Regions from separate parts of the Paenibacillus chartarius genome, predicted to be linked through region 1. Evidence: riboswitches for the same ligand, from Rfam matches in the RefSeq annotation. Region 1 holds a riboswitch; each other region holds the start of a gene.

Region 1 (5,870 bases):
ATCTCCCCAAGCTGTATAGCCTGAAGCGCTCCCTGCAGCGCATGGCGAACAGCTCCTTCTCGGCTTAGGCCGATGCCTCCATATGTAAAGCCGCCGACCCTCACCCACATAACGGGACACCCTAGCAGCTCTTCTCCTTCAAGCATTTCCGCCGGGCCGCCGAGCATTTGCAGAGCCTGAAGACAATACCGGCCGTACGGGTCAGAGATACCGCTCCCGCTCCATGGCCGCATCGGAGGTACCGGATGCTCCCGTAAGCGCAATTCCAGCAGCTCCGCCAGACATTGCAGCAGCGCACGGTACACTGCTTCCCCGAACGTCTGTCCGGCTCCAAAGCCCACGCATGCCCGTTCATGGTCCCGCATCTTCCCGGACATCCGTGCGCTCATTCGTTCAAGATACGCTTCAACTCCCGCTAATCCTGCCTCTACCCGGGCTTCCCGCGGATCGAATCCGGAAGCAGTCAGCTCGGGCAGCAGACGAGCCGGTCCAGCCGATAAAGGATCGACCGTTCGGATTCGGCAAACCGATAGCGGAAGCTGCTCCAATCCCCCGTCGTCCCAATCATGAAATAGTCCCGTTACTTCGGAAGTCAGGTTATGAAAATAGGACAACAGCTCATCCCGGTCCGGCATAGCCTCCGAGCGGTGAAGCCGTTCCTTCACATCTCTAACAGGGCAGGCCTGCACCCTCTCCGTTTCGAGAGGACCCGGACCCGCATCATAAAGCCGGCCTTCCAGCGTCTCCAGATCCAGCAAATAAACCTGGGAAGCATGTGGACCGCGAGGCCGACCCGCCGCTGCAGCAGCCTGTTCCAGCCAGTGTATTGCGATATTGGATAGGATCGGCCAGATGAAGGGCGATAGGCCCCGTGCCGGCGGCTCCCCTTGGCAAACGGCATCATAATGAACTTGATTGAGCAGCGATTCCCAGGTCATAGCCGACTCGTATCCCAGCAGAGGCCCGACCATCACCTTTCGCGAAAGCCTTACAACCGGAAGCAGAGCCTTCCGTTCCTCTATGCAGTACGTCTCCAGTTGGGAGAGATGTCCGTCTTCCAGTTCATCCGCTGCATAAATCAAGGAGCATGCCGAGCCCAGCTTCCGCTGCCAATCCTCCCGGTTTCCGAGCGCACCTGCCGCAACATGGGGAACATCCGCCTCCGCCATAGCTTGCAACAACGAAGCGGCGAGCCGGCCTGGTCCCGCTATAGCCACAGGACGGAATTCGCTATTGCCCGACATACTCCGTCACTTCCTTCCGGCGTATTCACTACAGCTATATATGACGGCGGCTTGGCGGAAATACCATCCTTTCGCTATTCCTGCCTGCCGCCAAAACAAATAGGCCTGCAGAATCTCCTTACGGGAAATGTAAGGCGAACTGCAGGCAGCGGGTGGGCCTCCTACCATAGAGGCCGTCCTTTTATGCGTCCATCGGTTTGCTCTCGGTCACAACCGGCTTCCTGTTTGCTTGTGCGAATGCCAGCCAGGTCATCCCCGCGGCGAACCCAAGCATAGCGATCATGCCGATGTCGCCTCCATGGCTTATCGTATACAATATCGCCAGTCCCAGGATGAACAGCGGTTCTCTCGGCGCGCTGCTGTCCATTGCGGCAATACCGATCGCAATGAAAAACAGCAGAAACATCCCGCCGATGACCGGAAGCGCCCATTCCGGATAATCCGTCACATGGGTACGATAGGAGATATCGCTGACGACGATGCCGGCAATCGTATACGTTACGGCCAGAAGACACGCAATGGCAAGCACCGGCTTGGCGTGCTTCGTCTGGGTAACAGTGACGACGGTTGCCAGCAAGGCGACGATCCAGCCGCCCCCGGCGATCATCGCCGTAGCGGAGAGCGGCCCGTACTGCATCTCGAAGAAATACGCCTGCGCGACCGCATCGACGGATTTACTGTCCAGCCCGGGCACTTTGCTTCCCCCGAGCACCACAAGCCCCGTCCCAATCCCGGTAGCCACCTCGAAGATCACGTAAAATAACAGGAAAATACCGGCTCCCCATCTAGCCATATGGGCAGACAACCGCTCCACGTTCCGGTTCAAGTAAAAAAAGGAGGCCGTAAGCGACACAAACACGAATGGAAACAGCAGATGAATCAGCAGCCAGGTGGACAATTGGTGGTAGACATGGTCGGGAGCGGGGTGGATGGCGGCGAAGTAAGCACCAATCAGCGGCACAATAAGCAGAATGAGCAGCGAATACCATTTGGATTGCAGCATCGTTTCGACTCCTTTTTAGGTACTGTTCCCTTACGGAAGGAACCATTTCATTGTTTCATGTCGTTCCATCTTTTGTAAATAGTTCCATATAAGGATTCTTAAACCTTCCCTCTATCCTACTGCAAGGGTCCTTCACCCCAAATCGACCATATCCGGTCCGCTGATTTCCATAATCGCATAGCAGGTTTCAAACCAAGCCCGTCTGGTCATACCTTTGTCGTTCTCGATCAACAGCGTCCTCTTGCCCATTTTGTCGGCAAACAGTGCCGCACTGGCGCCGGCAGGAACGGAACCGATAATCGCAATTTCGTACAAAGATGGCAGCATTCCTGCAAGCGCAGCTCGGCAAAATGATCATTGACATTGCTTGGGGTAGTAACTAAAATGGTTACAACGGTGGTGTTGCAAATGAAACAAATCAGCACGCGATTCTCGATTGCCGTTCACATTCTCTCCTTGATTGCGGTTAGCCCGGACGATTGTACCGGAGATTTCATTGCGGGCAGCGTCAATACGAATCCCGTTATCATCAGGAGAATCATGGGAATGCTGAAGAAGGCGGGTTTCGTGGAGGTCCGGCCCGGTGTGGGCGGCGCTTCCCTGCTCAAGAGTCCCGAGCATATTACGCTGCTTGATATTTACCGCGCGGTCCAGGTCATTGAAGAGAACCAGTTATTCCGTTTGCATGAAAATCCGAATCCGCAATGCCTTGTCGGGCGGAATATCGAGCAGTCTCTTCAATCCGAATTGATGGAAGCCCAGTCCGCTATGGAAACCAAGCTGCAGCAGACGACTTTGAGCCAGCTGATATCGCGATTCAAATAAATGAGAGCTCTTGATGGGCTTTTATTTTATACACGTTGTAACCATTTATGTTATAACATGATCTGTTACAACATTATCTTACTAGGAGGTATTTCAATGAAACTGCTAGTCACAGGCGCAACAGGAAATTTGGGGTCGAAGGTCGTTGAAGCATTATTAAAATCCGTACCCGCGGATCGGCTTGCCGTCAGCGTGCGGAATCCGAATAAAGCGGAGGGCTTGCGCGCACAAGGAGTAGACGTTCGGTATGGAGATTTCGACAGCCCGGAAACTTTGGATACGGCCTTCGCGGGCATCGATCGCTTGCTGATCATCTCCGCCGACGGCGATAACGAAACGAGAATACGGCAGCATACCGATGCTGTTGCCGCCGCCGCGCGTGCCGGAGTGAAATTTATTGCTTATACCAGCTTGGCGAATGCGGGCGAGAGCACGATTTTCCTGGCTCCCGTGCACCGAGTGACCGAAGAAGCCATCGTCAAGACAGGCATCCCCTACTCGTTCTTGCGTAACAACTGGTACCTGGAGAACGAGCTCGGCAGCATAAAGGGTGTGCTTGCAGGAGCGCCGTGGGTCACTTCCGCAGGATCGGGGAAAGTCGGTTGGGCTCTGCAGCAGGATTACGCGGAGGCGGCTGCAGCCGTACTCGCGGGCAGCGGACACGACAATACGATCTACGAGCTCTCAGGCAAGCTGTTGACCCAGGAACAACTCGCGGCTGCTCTTGGTACGGTGGTAAACAAGGAAGTGCCTGTCCATCAGATCGATGACGCCGCTTATGCAGACATGCTGAAGGGAGCGGGCGTGCCCGATTTCGTCATCCCGATTCTTGTCGGTATCCAGCAAGGGATTCGGGATGGCGCGCTGGAGATCGAAAGCAGCGACTTCGAAAAGCTGCTCGGCCGGCCGGTTACGCCGATTACCACAGGCTTAAGCCAAATTGTGAACCACCTTGCGAAGTAAATATTTCTGACGAAACCGGCCTTACGGATGTGAGGCCGGTTTATTATTTCGATATGCTTCCACCGGGGTTGGCTCTTCGAGAGTTTGCTTCTCGATCACCTGCCTGGGGACTCTCAAGGACTTTCAGCATTTATGTTCGATGTTTCATTCAGACTCATTTTTCCAGAAAAAATTTTACTTTAAATCGACATAAAACATGTTATTATTACATTATATATCAAATAATGTCGAAATGTGACGAACCAGCTGAAAAGGCAAACCCGCCGAAAGACGGGGACGCAAAACTTCGGGCCTACGGCAATTGCGCTAAGGCAGCCGGGTTGCCAATTGGGGGGGACAACAGCGCAAGACTGCCCTAATGGTTAGGGCATTTTTTTGTTTCTCGGCAGCATGCCGATTGGAGTACATAGGTTCAGGAAACCGCTCACTACCCATCACAACCATCGGAGGAATCATGCAATGGGCTTATTCAAAAATCTTAAGGTCGGTGTCAAAATCAATTTGTTGATCGTGATCAGCGTCGTTTCACTGATCGTGGTCGGTATTCTCGGTTACCGGGGGATGGCGGAAATGAACGCCGATGCCGATGCGATGTACAAGGAACAGCTGACGCCGGTCAAGGCGCTAAGCAAAATCCAAATCAACACATTAAAGAGTGAATCCGCCATTCTTGAGTTAATGATAACTACGAACGACTCCAAAAATAAAGAGCTGAACGAAGAAATCGAGAAGCTGGTTGCAGAATCGGACACGCTGATGAGCGATTATCAAAACACTCAGCTGGACCCTGAGGAAAAGGACAACGTCGCCAAATACACCCAGGTTGTTACAAGATACAAAGAAGCCCGCAAAGAAGTCATGGACCTCGCTTTTCAGAACAAAAACACCGAAGCGTATTCCGTCTTTGTCAATAAGCTGGACACGTTAAGCAATCAAAGAAGAGACATCTTGACGAATTTGATCGACTATAATACGCGGACAGCGGAGAAGTCGAACGAAGAAAACGCTGCGTCCTTCGCATCGACGCGAAATATTACGATTGCCATCGTCATTGCAGCGCTGCTGCTCAGCATCAGCTTCGGCTATGCGATCGCAAGGTCAATCTCTCGTCCGCTGAACCGGGTGCTCGGAATTTTGGACAAGGTGGCGGACGGCGATTTGCGGGAAACGACGGATATCGATTCGAAGGATGAAATCGGCCGTCTGGCGAATGCGCTCAACAACACGGTAAACAGCTTGAAATCAACCGTTGGCGGCATCCTCTCGTCGGCAGAGAACGTCTCCGCGGCAGCAGAGCAAATCTCGGCAAGCTCCGAGGAGATCGCTACGGGCAGCAGCGTTCAGGCTCAGGAGGCGCAGTCGATCAACGAGCTGTTCAAGGAATTGTCCGCAGCCATCAATTCCGTCGCGGAAAGCGCGGAGCAGGCATCCGAGCTGTCCAACAAAACGATGATGATGGCGCAGGAAGGCGGCAAGGTTGTAGAACACTCGATTCAGGGAATGAATTCGATCAATCGCCAGATGACATTGCTCGCCGAGGATTCCAACAAAATCGGAGAAATCATTGGCGTCATTGACGATATTTCGGAGCAGACGAACTTGCTTGCCTTGAATGCCGCGATCGAGGCGGCACGGGCCGGCGAACAAGGAAGAGGGTTTGCCGTCGTCGCCGATGAGGTGCGTAAGCTGGCGGAACGAAGCAGCGAAGCGACCAAGCAAATTACCGCCATTATTACCGGCATGCAAAATAATACGAAGCTTAGCGTGGACGCCGTTGGCGAAGGGACGACTGCTTCGAAGAAATCGGGCGAAGCGTTCCAGACGATCTTGTCAGT
Region 2 (5,870 bases), on a different contig from region 1:
AACGGCGGTCTCATTCCCACTTATTATGTGGTCAAGTCGCTGGGCATGATCGACTCCCTCTGGTCGCTCATGATTCCGTCGGCGATCAGCGCCTTTAATCTGATCGTGCTCAAAAACTTTTTCCAGCAAATCCCCGAGGGGCTGGAGGACTCTGCGAAAATCGACGGCTGCAACGATCTCGGCATTCTGCTGCGTATCGTCATCCCGCTGTCGCTGCCGGCCATGGCCACCTTCGGCTTGTTTTACGCAGTCGATCATTGGAACAAGTTTTTCAGCGCCGTTATGTATATTAACACGAATACAAAATGGCCGATTCAAGTTGTTCTGCGGGAAATCGTCATCAATGCGAGCAGCCGGATCGGCGACACGAACATGGATGAAATGAATATTCAGCCGCTGACGATCAAGATGGCGGTCATCGTGTTCGCAACGCTGCCGATTATCGCGGTTTACCCGTTCCTGCAGAAGCATTTTGCGAAAGGCGTTCTGCTCGGTTCGGTCAAAGGATAACCAGAAACGTATCATAGGGGAGGTTTACTTTGTGATGAGAAGAAACAAGAAGCTTACCTGGACAGTGTTAGCCTTGAGCGGTACGATGGCGCTGTCGGTCGCCTGCAGCAGCACCGGAGGCCAGTCGTCTGCCGGTCAAACTTACGGGGACAAACCGGCTGCCGCGGCCGAGGATACGACGCCGCTTAACCTGACCATCGCCTTCACCCAGGTCGGGGACATTCCGGCCAAGGGCAATCCCGTGGAGAAGGCCATCGAGAAGTATACAAACACGAAGATCGACTTCCAGTGGATTCCTTCCTCCGCCTATAACGATAAAATCAACGTGATGCTGGCCTCCAACGAAATGCCGAAGCTGCTGAAGGTGAACCAGGGCCCGACGGTTACGAACGCGATCGAGTCGCAATTATTTTGGGAAGTCGGTCCGTATTTGAAGGATTATAAGAATTTGAACGCGCAAAACAAGCAGTTCTTCGAAAATATTTCGGTCGAAGGCAACATATACGGCGTACCGCTGTACCGCAACATGGGGCGCGGGGCTGCCGTATATCGCAAAGATTGGTTGGATGCGCTGAACCTGACCTATCCGAAGACGCTCGATGAGTGGTACAACGTACTGAAAGCGCTGACACTGAACGATCCGGACAAAAACGGGAAGAACGATACGTACGGCATGGTGCTGCACAAGAAATACAATGAAGGCCAAGCGTCGATGATTACCCGCTTCGCCGTCATGATGGGCGGCGTCAACAAGTGGGGCGTCGACAAGGACGGCAATTTCACTCCGGAGTATACGACACCCGAGTTTCTCGACGTACTGAAGATGTTCCGCCGTTTGTACACGGAAAACTTGATCAATCAGGATTTCGCCGTCATCGATGCGACCGAGGCGGAGAAGCTGATGGATACCGGCCGGGCCGGCATCCGGTTCGGTGTCGCGACGAACGGCAAGAGCCAGCAGGACCGTCTGAACAAGACGAATCCGAAAGCGGTCGTCGACGTAGCCAGCTTCGAAGGGCCGAAAGGGATTCGCATCGCATCGGAGAACGGTAACAACGGCTTCCTCGTTATTCCGAAATCGGCGGTGAAGACGGAGGAGGAGATGAAGCGGGTGCTCGGCTTCCTCGATAAGCTGATGGATCCGGAGATGTCCACGCTGCTGCTCCGCGGCATCGAAGGAACGCACTTCGCCAATACGGCCGACGGCAAGACGGAGTTTATCGGCGACGGCTTCAATATGTTCCAGCGTGAAGTGAAGCCGTACCGGGATAATCTCACCGTGCTCGAAGGCTACAATGTGAAGCCGCTCAAGGACGTGCCGATCGGGGAGAAAGGGACGAAGATGGAGTCGGACGGCATCAAGTATATCGTCCCCAACCCGGCGCTCACGCTGAAGTCGATGACGTATTCGGAGCGGGGCTCGGAGCTCGATCAGATGATGATGGACGCGCAAACGAAATTTATTATGGGCAAGATCGACGAAGCCGGCTGGCAGGAGGAAATCAACAAGTGGAAAAAAGCGGGCGGCGACAAGCTGATAGCGGAATATAAAGCGGCCTATCAGAAGCTGAAGAAGTAGGACGCAACCGCTTAAGGAAATCGATGATAAAGAGGTTTTGTTTCACTTCAGAGTGAGACAAAGCCTTTTTCATTTTCAGAAATGAAACTGAACATTCATAATTTCACGAGCGATATCACTTTTTAAGAAGGAATCGGTCTATTTCCAAAGAGAATTATCATACTAGAAACGACTTGTATCGACATAATTAGATAAATAATGTCGAATTATGCGGAGAAATCAACCATCTCCATAAAGGCAAACCCGTTGAAAGGTGGGGGCGCAAAGCTGCGGGCCTAAGGCTTCTAGCGAACAAACGCGGAAGCTACGGCAGCCGGGTTGCCGTAAAAGGATGGATTGACAGGGAATCCACAAGGGGAAAAAGGAGAGAACGTACATATGAATCTGTTACGTAACATGAGCATCCGCAAGCAAATTGCAATTGGTTTTATCGGGGTATTGATTTTATTGATCGGCATATCTTCCTTCTCGCTGTTCAAAATGATCGCCATGCAGAAGCAATTCAAGAATACGGTCGACGTTACGCTTGCCAATCAGCTGAAGGTTCAGCAGATGAATTCGGATTTAAGGCAGATCTTAAATGGCATGCGGGGGTATTTGCTGTTTTCCGACGAATCGCTGATGACCCAGTCGAAAGACGCCTCCAAGAGAGTGAATCAATCGATCGACGGTCTGATGAATACGTTGGAAACGGAAAAAAATAAAGCGATCCTTCGCGACATTCAAGCCAATGTGAAAAACTATATGCCCCTTCTCGATCAAATTCAAGTGACAGGAAAAACGGATGTAGAAAAGGCGAAATTAATAGCGATTGACGGTAGAAAGTTTATCAACACCGCTACTGATCTGTCGGAACAGATGGTTGTGAACTTGAACGATATGTCCGATAACACGGTCGCCAAAGGTGAGCAGGATGTGCAAACGAATATCGTCCTCGTCTCGATTATGTCCGGTATCGCGCTATTGTTAGGCTTGGCCGCCTGCATTATCGTCTACGTATCCACAAGCGGTTTGGTGAAGAAGATCAATCAGCTGACCCAGCATGTCTTCTCCAGCTCGCAGGAAATTATGGCCAGCAATGAAGAGATTGCCGCAGGCAGCCAGACGCAGGCGCGAGCCGCCGAAACGTCCAATGCGATGGTCAACGAAATGACAGCTGCCGTCCAGAGCGTAGCCGAAAACTCGGAAAAGGCGAGCTATGCGGCGGAGCAGGTTGTAGATCTCGCCGAGAACGGCAACCAAATCATTCAGCAAACCATTACGGGCATGAAAGACATCTCGTTAAAAATTGAAGAGCTCGCCGTCCGTTCCGAGAAGATCGGCGACATTATTGAAGTGATCGACGAGATTGCGGATCAGACCAATTTGCTGGCGCTGAACGCCGCACTGGAAGCCGCTCGCGCAGGCTCCGCAGGCAAGGGCTTCGCCGTTGTCGCCGACGAGGTGCGCAAGCTGGCCGAGCGCAGCAGCACCGCTACGAAAGAAATCGCCGGCTTGATCAAAGCGATTCAGCAAAATACGAAAGAAGCGGTCGTTACCGCCAAGACGGGGGACGAAGCGTCTCTGAGGGCGGGAAGCGCCTTTACCGAAATCAGAAGGACGATTCAGCAAACAGCGTCCAGCATTGCCGAAATCGCGGCCGCCTGCGAAGAACAAGCAAGCCAAAGCACGGAGGTTCAAACGAATATACAAAGCATGGCCGCCATTATCGAAGAGACGGCTGCCGGCGCGGAGCAAACGGCCGCTTCGACGACCGAGATGGTGAAAACCGTTCAAAATATGAACGATTTGATCGCGAAATTGTAAGGGTGAGACGCATGGAAGAGATGGCGCAGGATCAATACGTGGAATTTGTTGTGGGCGAAGTCAAGTATGCCATTACGATTCATCATATTCATGAAATCATCCGGATCCAGGAGATTACGCAAATTCCGAATCATAAGCCCTTCGTCAAAGGGGTGATCAACCTTCGCGGCAAAGTGCTGCCCGTTGTCGATTTGCGTGAAAAAATGGGTCTGGAGTGCGCAGCCGTCACAAAGCTTACGCGAATTCTGGTTGTCGACATTTCAGATGATGTATACGGTGTGATTGTCGATCAGGTGAACCGGGTCGCAACGCTGACGGACATCGTGCCGCCGCCGGAATATGCCGTGCAGGCGGGCCAGGAGCTGATGGCCGGCATCGCTCAGGAAAAAGATAAGCTGATTAATATTTTGGACGCGCGCCGGATTTTTACCGATTGATACGGTCAGCTATTCTGAACGAAGGGGGCGTTCCACGCGTGTCGGACAATCATATGTCCCAATATTTATCTTTATTTCTTCAAGACATGGAAGAGCACCTGCAGCTGCTGGAGGATGCCTTATTAAAGCTGGAGAAGCAGGGGAACGGTCCGGAGCTGATTCCTGTCATGTTTCGGGCTGCACATTCCTTGAAGGGATCGTCTGCGGCGATGGGGTTCGAGCATGTGACGCTGTTGACGCACCGGATGGAAGATGTGCTCGATCGCATCCGATCGGAACGGCTTCATATCGACCGCAGCGTCATTGACGTCTTGTTTCGATGTCTGGACGTTTTGACGGAGATGAAAATTTTCATCAGCCATGGGGAGTCGACGGAGCATCCGATGATGAAGGAGCTGACGGAGCGGCTGCGCTGGATGATGGAGCAGCGCCCCGAGCTTCCCGATGCCCTGATTGCGGACGAGCAAGGCTCGTTCTCGTATACGATTCATGTAACGCTTCATGAAAATGCCGAATTGAAAACAGCAAGGTTCTATGTCATGCTGAACAAATTAAGCGAGATCGGGACAGTGGTCAGGACATCTCCCGATTTGTCCGAAACGCTTGATCAAGATCCGGTTCAATTACAGATTGTGCTGGAGAGCGGGCATACGGCGGAAGAGATTGAAGGTCACGCTTTGAAGGAAACGGATATTGCCTGCGTATCAATTGAGAAGAGCGCCGGCCCGGCCGCCGGCAGCGCGAATACGGAAGAGGCGAAGGTGCAGGCGGTTCCTTCGGCCGCCCATTCGTCCTCCGTACCGTCGTCCGACAAGAAAAGCTCTTCGATCCGGATCGATGTCGATCGTCTGGAGCAGCTGATGAATACGCTAAGCGAGCTGGTCATTTATCAAACGCGAAGCGTGCAAATTACCGACGACCTGTCCGGCAAGTTCAGAGGCGACAGCGTGGTCAGTGATTTGCGGGAAAACACGTCGACGATGTCCAAGGTCATCAGCGAGCTTCAGGAGCATGTGATCAAAACGCGGATGCAGCCTGTCGACACGCTATTCAACCGGCTTCCGCGAATGGTGCGCGACATCTCGCAGGCTTTGAGCAAGGATGTCGAATTTATTGTGGAGGGCGGGGAGACGGAGCTGGACCGCACGGTTCTGGAAGAGATCCATGATCCGCTGATTCACATTTTGCGCAATGCGCTCGATCATGGAATCGAAAGCCAGGAGCTTCGGGAGCAGCGCAGTAAGCCGGCCAAAGCGACGGTTTCGGTGCGGGCTGTACAGCAAGAAAACCACGTGATCTTGACGGTTTCGGATGATGGCGGCGGCATCGACCCCGAGCGGATTAAGAAGTCGGCTCTCGATAAGGGGCTGATATCGAAGCAGGAAGCCGACCAGCTGACGCCGCAGCAAGCGATTCAGCTCATCTTCGCACCGGGCTTTTCAACCGCCAAGCAGGTGACCGACATATCCGGCAGAGGCATCGGCATGGATATCGTCAGAAGTCATATCGAGAAAATTAACGGGATTATCGATATCGAA
Region 3 (5,870 bases), on a different contig from region 1:
CAGCTCGGCCGTTTGTTTGCCGATCCCTTTGCTTGCTCCGGTAATGACGATCGTCTTGCCCCGAACATGCCTTCCGCAGTCGATCATGACCTCTCCTTGGGACCGAAGTACTCAAAATAATTTTTCTCGGTTTCCCATAGCCCGATCTTGTACAGATTCGGAATATGAGGCTGAAGCATGTTGTAGATCACCATCGCCACGACTTCCGACGTCGGATTCAAATTGCGGAAGCGGTCGGTATCCAAATTCAAATGCTTATGGTCAAATTCGTCAAGTACAACTTGATCGACGATCTCGTCAAGTTCGGCAAGATTGACGATCATGCCGGTAACCGGGTCAGGTTCGCCATTCACGGTTACGTCCAAATAATAATTGTGGCCGTGCCCGTGAGGATTGTTGCACTTCCCGAATAACCGGACGTTCTCCTCAGGCGATAACTGATCGCTATGTAAACGATGCGCTGCGCAGAAATGATATTTTCTCGTAAGCTGAATCATCCCGCCCGCCTCCTTTGCCGACGATAAGTAATGGTTCTCATATAGCCGGATTCGATGTAGTTGGCATACTTCAAACCGGTGTTCAAGGCACTGCCAAATATAGGAAACCAGATTTTCCGTCGTGGGAATGCGTGTCCGAAACCAGGGATGTTCGCGGTCCAGGAATTTGCCGTCCAGTTCCGCAGCGACAAATGAATTCACGATGCGTTTGATTTCCGTCGTGTTGACGACGATGCCGGAAGCTTCATTGAGGCTTCCTTTGACCATGATGTCCAGTTTATAATCGTGCCCGTGACCATTCGGGTTGCTGCAGGGTCCGAAAACCCGGCGATTCTCTTCCTCGCTCCAATGCGGCACCCGATATACATGAGTGGCGGAAAAATCGATAGTTCGCGATAAAACCGGCACGCCAGCCCCCCTCACTTGTGTCTTAATCTCATGTTTCAGCGGAAGAAGAGGAATGTCCTCTTATATGGATTCTGCCAATTTTAACCCCTTGACAGGGAACGCTCGAATTCCTCGCAAAGTGCGATATTGTCGCCGAAAACTCCCCTTTTGAGCGTCGCCAACACCGGCGAACTCTTCCTTGTACATCTCGGCCACTCGTTTCGGCGTATCGCGCAGTCCTTCGCGTGCTGGTACTTCGCCGATTTCCCGGAGCAGGCTGCGGATACATTCTTGTATGGGTTCTGTTGGCTTTACGATGTTATTGAGCAGCGGATTCATAATCTCAGGCCTCCTGTTGTAAAATGAAAAATCCAGTCCCGAAAAGCAGGACTGGATCCGCATGCATCCTATCCTTTTTCGGCAACCCGGCTGTCATAGCGTGACCGCTTTAGACCCGTGGCTTTGCGTCCCTATCTTTCGAAAGGTTTGCCATTTGTCGTTAAGGAATTACATTAAATTCGTGACAAAATACGGTGGTATATACAGATTATAATACAAAATTCGACATAATAAAAGATTTTTCTACAAATCTTGCAGTTATTAATTTCCATGCCCTTTGACTACACAGGTCATGAAACGAGCAACGAACAAGCAACCCCTCCACTTTGGTCTCCTCGAAGGAATAACGAGAAAAACCCAGCCCGAAACGGAGGACTGAATGCGGTAGTTCCTTTAGACCTTCTGCTTCGCCTTATAGAAAGCGTATCCGTTCCCGCCGTTTTTCTTCGCTTCGTAAAGCGCCGTGTCCGCTTGTTGAAGGAGAATGTCGACTTCCTTGCTGTCATTCGGATATAAGCTGATTCCGATGCTTGAAGATACCGACAGTTCATGACCTTCTATCCTATAGGGTCTGGACAACAGCAGATTCATTTCCGCAACGATTTGTTTCATCGACTCCCTATCGGCATTCGGAAAATATCCCGTGAACTCGTCTCCGCCAAGCCTGGAAAAGATGCCGCCGACCATCTGACGCAATCGCCGGCTTACTTCCTGAAGCAGAAAGTCTCCCGTTCGATGTCCCAGCGTATCGTTGATTATCTTGAACCGGTCCAAATCCAGGAACACCATTCCTCCGCATCGATTCTCCTGATTGCCGCTCTCCACCAATTGATGAAAACGAACCCGATTCGGCAGACTCGTTAAGGAATCGTGATAGGCCAAAAATTGAATAGTTTCTTCCGTTTTTTTTCTTTTGGTGATATCCCTGAAAATCATGAGAGAACCGGGGGAGGTATGATCTTCAAGACGAATGCCGCTGATCTCCGCATAAAACGGAGTTCCGTCCTTGCGCCTGAATATCAATTCTTTCGATCCTTTAAATTCACCGGTTACCTGTATCGTATCGATCACCATACGGGCTTCTCCCCAAGAATCGGGATGTACCAGATCGATGAATGTATAGTTTCTCACGTCCGTTTCTTTATCAAGACCAAGGCATTCAACGCCGGCGCGGTTGATATATTGCAGCTTGTCTGCGGCAATGACAATAAGTGGATCGGGGATGATTTCAACAAGCTGGCGATGTCTCTCTGCGCTTTGCATAAGCTCTTCCCTTGCCCTCTTCAGCTCTGTAATCACCTTGGCGATGCCGTAAACGCCACGGACTTCACCGTCGATATAAATCGGAATGTTCGTAACGGATATCACGGAATAATCGGTATCGCCTTTGCGTATAGCTCGAAGCTCATATTTTTGCACGTCGCCTCGTATCGCTTTTTCGAAGTGTTCATTAACCCTCGACAAATCTTCCGGATGAATGACGGGAGCGAACGGCAAATTTTGAAGCTCTTCTCGGGAATAGCCGGTTACTTCAATCGTATTGTCGTTAAACGTTTGAAAGCGGCCTTCAAGATCAATGGTAAAGACTGCATCGGGATGATGATCAAACAGCGATTTGTACCGCTCGTTGCTCTCTTCGAGCTCCATGCTGGCTTGTTTTAAATGGGATATATTTTGGGCGATGCCGTAGACACCCTCGATTTCGCCATTCACGTATATGGGCAGCGAAGTAATGCTCATGTAAAGGTATATACCCGATCTGCGCCTATCCGCTATCCGGAGCTCTTCGGTTTGAACGCTGCCGGCCATCGCTTTACCGAACCCTTCAATCGCCCGCGGCAAATCGTCCGGATGAATAAATGAATGAAAAGGCATCCCTTCGAGCTCTTCAATCGAATAACCGGCAATGTCCAACGTTTTTCGGTTAAAGCTCTGAAATCGTCCTTCGGAGTCCGTTGCAAAGACAGCATCGGGATTATGTTCGAACAACGACATGTACCTCTGTCTGCTCTCCTCCATCTTCATTTCCTTCACCTTTGAGTCGGTAATGTCCCGGTATATGGCGATCATGCCGATGAGCTGACCTTGCCCGTCATCAATATTTGAGAATGAAATGGAAACATCAACCTCGGTGCCATTCTTGCACACCCGGCGTGAAATGATATTGCTGACCTTGCCGCTTTCAAGCATGTTCCGATAAATCATTTCCGACTCGTGACGCAGCGATTCCGGTACAAATACATAGCTTGAATAGTTCATTTGAGCCAACTCCGCTTGCCTCCAACCGAACAGCTCTTCGAAAGCGCGGTTTACCCGTATAATTGTTGTATCCCGCCCGGTAATCATGACTGCATCGGAAAGGTTGAATAACAGCCTGTCCAAGAAGCGGCCGGTAATTAAAGCACTCTCCCGATCGTTGTTCATATTCACAGGTTCACCTCTTATAAATAACGTCGGAATCCTCAAAACACCGATGTGCGGTTACCAGGTAAAGGTAAACTCGTAGTAATGTTCGTCTGCTCTCCTGCTCTCAATATTTTTCACTTCCGTATCGAACATTTCAAAAAAGCCGCAAACGACACCTTCACTAAATTTTAAGGGTTGTCTTACCGTGTAGTGGACGACGAAGCGCCCGATTTCGTAATGCATCACTTTTGCCCGTTCATGTTCAGGCAACCCGCTGATGGCTCCGTCAAATACCTCCCTGTAGCCGATCAAAAGATCCTCCAAACTACGGTAACCCAACTCTTCCACAAAAAACTTCCTGCCATGTTTGACAATCGCTCTCCCGGCATTCTTCAATGCATGCTCCGTAACTCTCATCGATATATCTTGCAGCATGTCTGTGTACAAATCCCAAGAATACCACTCGTCATCAAGCATCTCTTCGATTCGTTTTTGATATTCCGGAAATTTCTTATCCCCGGCAATCAAAGATCGAATGACAAATTTGCAGAATTGCCCTTTCAGTTTGGCATCCGGATTATTCACACGCTCATAGAAAGCATATTTATTGGCAGGCTCCAGCATCAACTCAAACTCTGACAAAGGAAGCGGTTTGCTGAAATAATACCCCTGCACTTCATCGCAACGGTAGTTATCCAGCATCTTCAGTTGTTCTTCGGATTCCACGCCTTCGGCGATCACCTTCAGCTGCATATTGTGCGCCAGCGAAACGATGGTCGAAACAATGGCTGCATCGCTTTGATCGGACATCAGGTCTCTGATAAAAGAACGGTCGATTTTCAGCTTGTGCACTGGCAATTTGCTCAGATAACTTAAGGAACTGTAACCCGTTCCGAAATCGTCAATGCTGATAATGACGCCAAGGCGATTCAACTCAATCAGCGTACCGAGCACTTTATCTATATCCATTGCAATACTCTCGGTGATTTCCAATTCCAGCAAGTTCGTTTTAATTTCGGAAGCTTGCAGCGCATTTCGTACGACATCCACGAGGTTGCCGTTCTGGAATTGCCGGACCGACAGATTCACGCTTACACAATGATAAATACCATTTTGCTGCCAGGCAGCGATTTGATCGCAAACGCTCTCTAAGATCCATTCCCCTATTTCGTTTATAAGTCCGCTATCTTCGGCCAAAGGAATGAAACGTGCAGGGGAAATCATCCCGAGCTCAGGATGATTCCAACGTAACAGAGCTTCCGAACCGACGATATGATGCGATTTGACGTCGTATTTGGGTTGATAATAAATGCTAAGCTGCCCGCCCGACAGCGCATGCTGCAAATCATACTGCAACCGGATATCTTCCAAATTCTTTCTGCTCGCGATGTCAGAATAGAAACGGTACGTGTTTCGGGATTCTTTGGCCAGGAACATAGCCGTATCCGCACAATTCATTAGGGATTCCGGCGTGGATGCGTGCAACGGCGATACGGCTACCCCCAGGCTCGCTTTGACATAAAACGGATATCCTTCCATGACAACCGGCTCTTGAAAATATTCCTGGATTTGCCGCACTTGACGCTCCAGCTCTTGCTGGTCGGAAAAATCGCTCAAAATAATCGTAAACTCATCGCCACCTAGACGGGAGATGAATCCGTTACAGTCATTCTTCACCGCCGCAAGACGATCGGCCACTTCCTTTAATAACAAATCTCCTGCAGAATGCCCCAGGGAGTCGTTGATATATTTAAACCTATCCAAATCCAAATAAATCAAAGCTACCATGCGCCCGTTTCGTTTGGACAGATTCAAGGTATCTTTCAGTTGTTGATTAAAATATCTGCGGTTAGGCAAAGCGCTCAGCTCATCGTGATACGCCAAGAAATGGGCCATACGGGAGGCTTCCGTCTGTTCGGTAAAGTTGATCACTACCCCATTCAACCGCACCGGATTTCCCGCCTCGTCTTTGATGACGGAGATTCTCATCATATGATGCGCGTCCGATCCGTCGGAATTCGGGTATGAGAATTCGATTGCTTTAGCTTCCTCGGATAAAATTGAATGACGGAACTGTTCATAGGTTATCTTTTTGTTCGAACTGCACATTTCCCAAAGTTCATAAAGCGTGTGGAAACGTCCATCCGACATGCTTGCAGAAAAAAGCTTTGAAAGAATGCCGGAAAAAGTCATCATCCGGTCTTCACTTACATGGTAGGACCAAAAGCCCGCATCCAAACT

The links. Region 1 has a riboswitch for cyclic di-GMP ahead of ACFFK0_RS02840 (methyl-accepting chemotaxis protein). Riboswitches for the same ligand answer to the same signal wherever they lie in the genome.
Region 2: it holds a riboswitch for cyclic di-GMP, as region 1 does, so the genes downstream of both, ACFFK0_RS19405 (HAMP domain-containing methyl-accepting chemotaxis protein) here and ACFFK0_RS02840 (methyl-accepting chemotaxis protein) in region 1, are expected to answer to the same signal.
Region 3: it holds a riboswitch for cyclic di-GMP, as region 1 does, so the genes downstream of both, ACFFK0_RS14295 (GTP cyclohydrolase I) here and ACFFK0_RS02840 (methyl-accepting chemotaxis protein) in region 1, are expected to answer to the same signal.

The regions. Positions count from the first base shown of each region.
Region 1 is NZ_JBHLWN010000016.1:11,880-17,749, reverse strand. It holds gene ACFFK0_RS02865 (hypothetical protein) at 1-1,244, opposite strand, end outside; gene ACFFK0_RS02860 (hypothetical protein) at 1,426-2,247, opposite strand; partial or broken gene ACFFK0_RS02855 (pyridine nucleotide-disulfide oxidoreductase) at 2,383-2,562, opposite strand; gene ACFFK0_RS02850 (Rrf2 family transcriptional regulator) at 2,656-3,072, shown strand; gene ACFFK0_RS02845 (SDR family oxidoreductase) at 3,169-4,035, shown strand; cyclic di-GMP riboswitch class I at 4,279-4,363, shown strand; gene ACFFK0_RS02840 (methyl-accepting chemotaxis protein) at 4,495-5,870, shown strand, end outside.
Region 2 is NZ_JBHLWN010000076.1:48,286-54,155, reverse strand. It holds gene ACFFK0_RS19415 (carbohydrate ABC transporter permease) at 1-510, shown strand, start outside; gene ACFFK0_RS19410 (extracellular solute-binding protein) at 545-2,089, shown strand; cyclic di-GMP riboswitch class I at 2,316-2,415, shown strand; gene ACFFK0_RS19405 (HAMP domain-containing methyl-accepting chemotaxis protein) at 2,468-3,895, shown strand; gene ACFFK0_RS19400 (chemotaxis protein CheW) at 3,907-4,332, shown strand; gene ACFFK0_RS19395 (chemotaxis protein CheA) at 4,371-5,870, shown strand, end outside.
Region 3 is NZ_JBHLWN010000057.1:27,046-32,915, forward strand. It holds gene ACFFK0_RS14285 (SDR family oxidoreductase) at 1-87, opposite strand, end outside; gene ACFFK0_RS14290 (6-carboxytetrahydropterin synthase) at 84-905, opposite strand; gene ACFFK0_RS14295 (GTP cyclohydrolase I) at 966-1,223, opposite strand; cyclic di-GMP riboswitch class I at 1,301-1,385, opposite strand; gene ACFFK0_RS14300 (PAS domain S-box protein) at 1,617-3,647, opposite strand; gene ACFFK0_RS14305 (sensor domain-containing protein) at 3,705-5,870, opposite strand, start outside.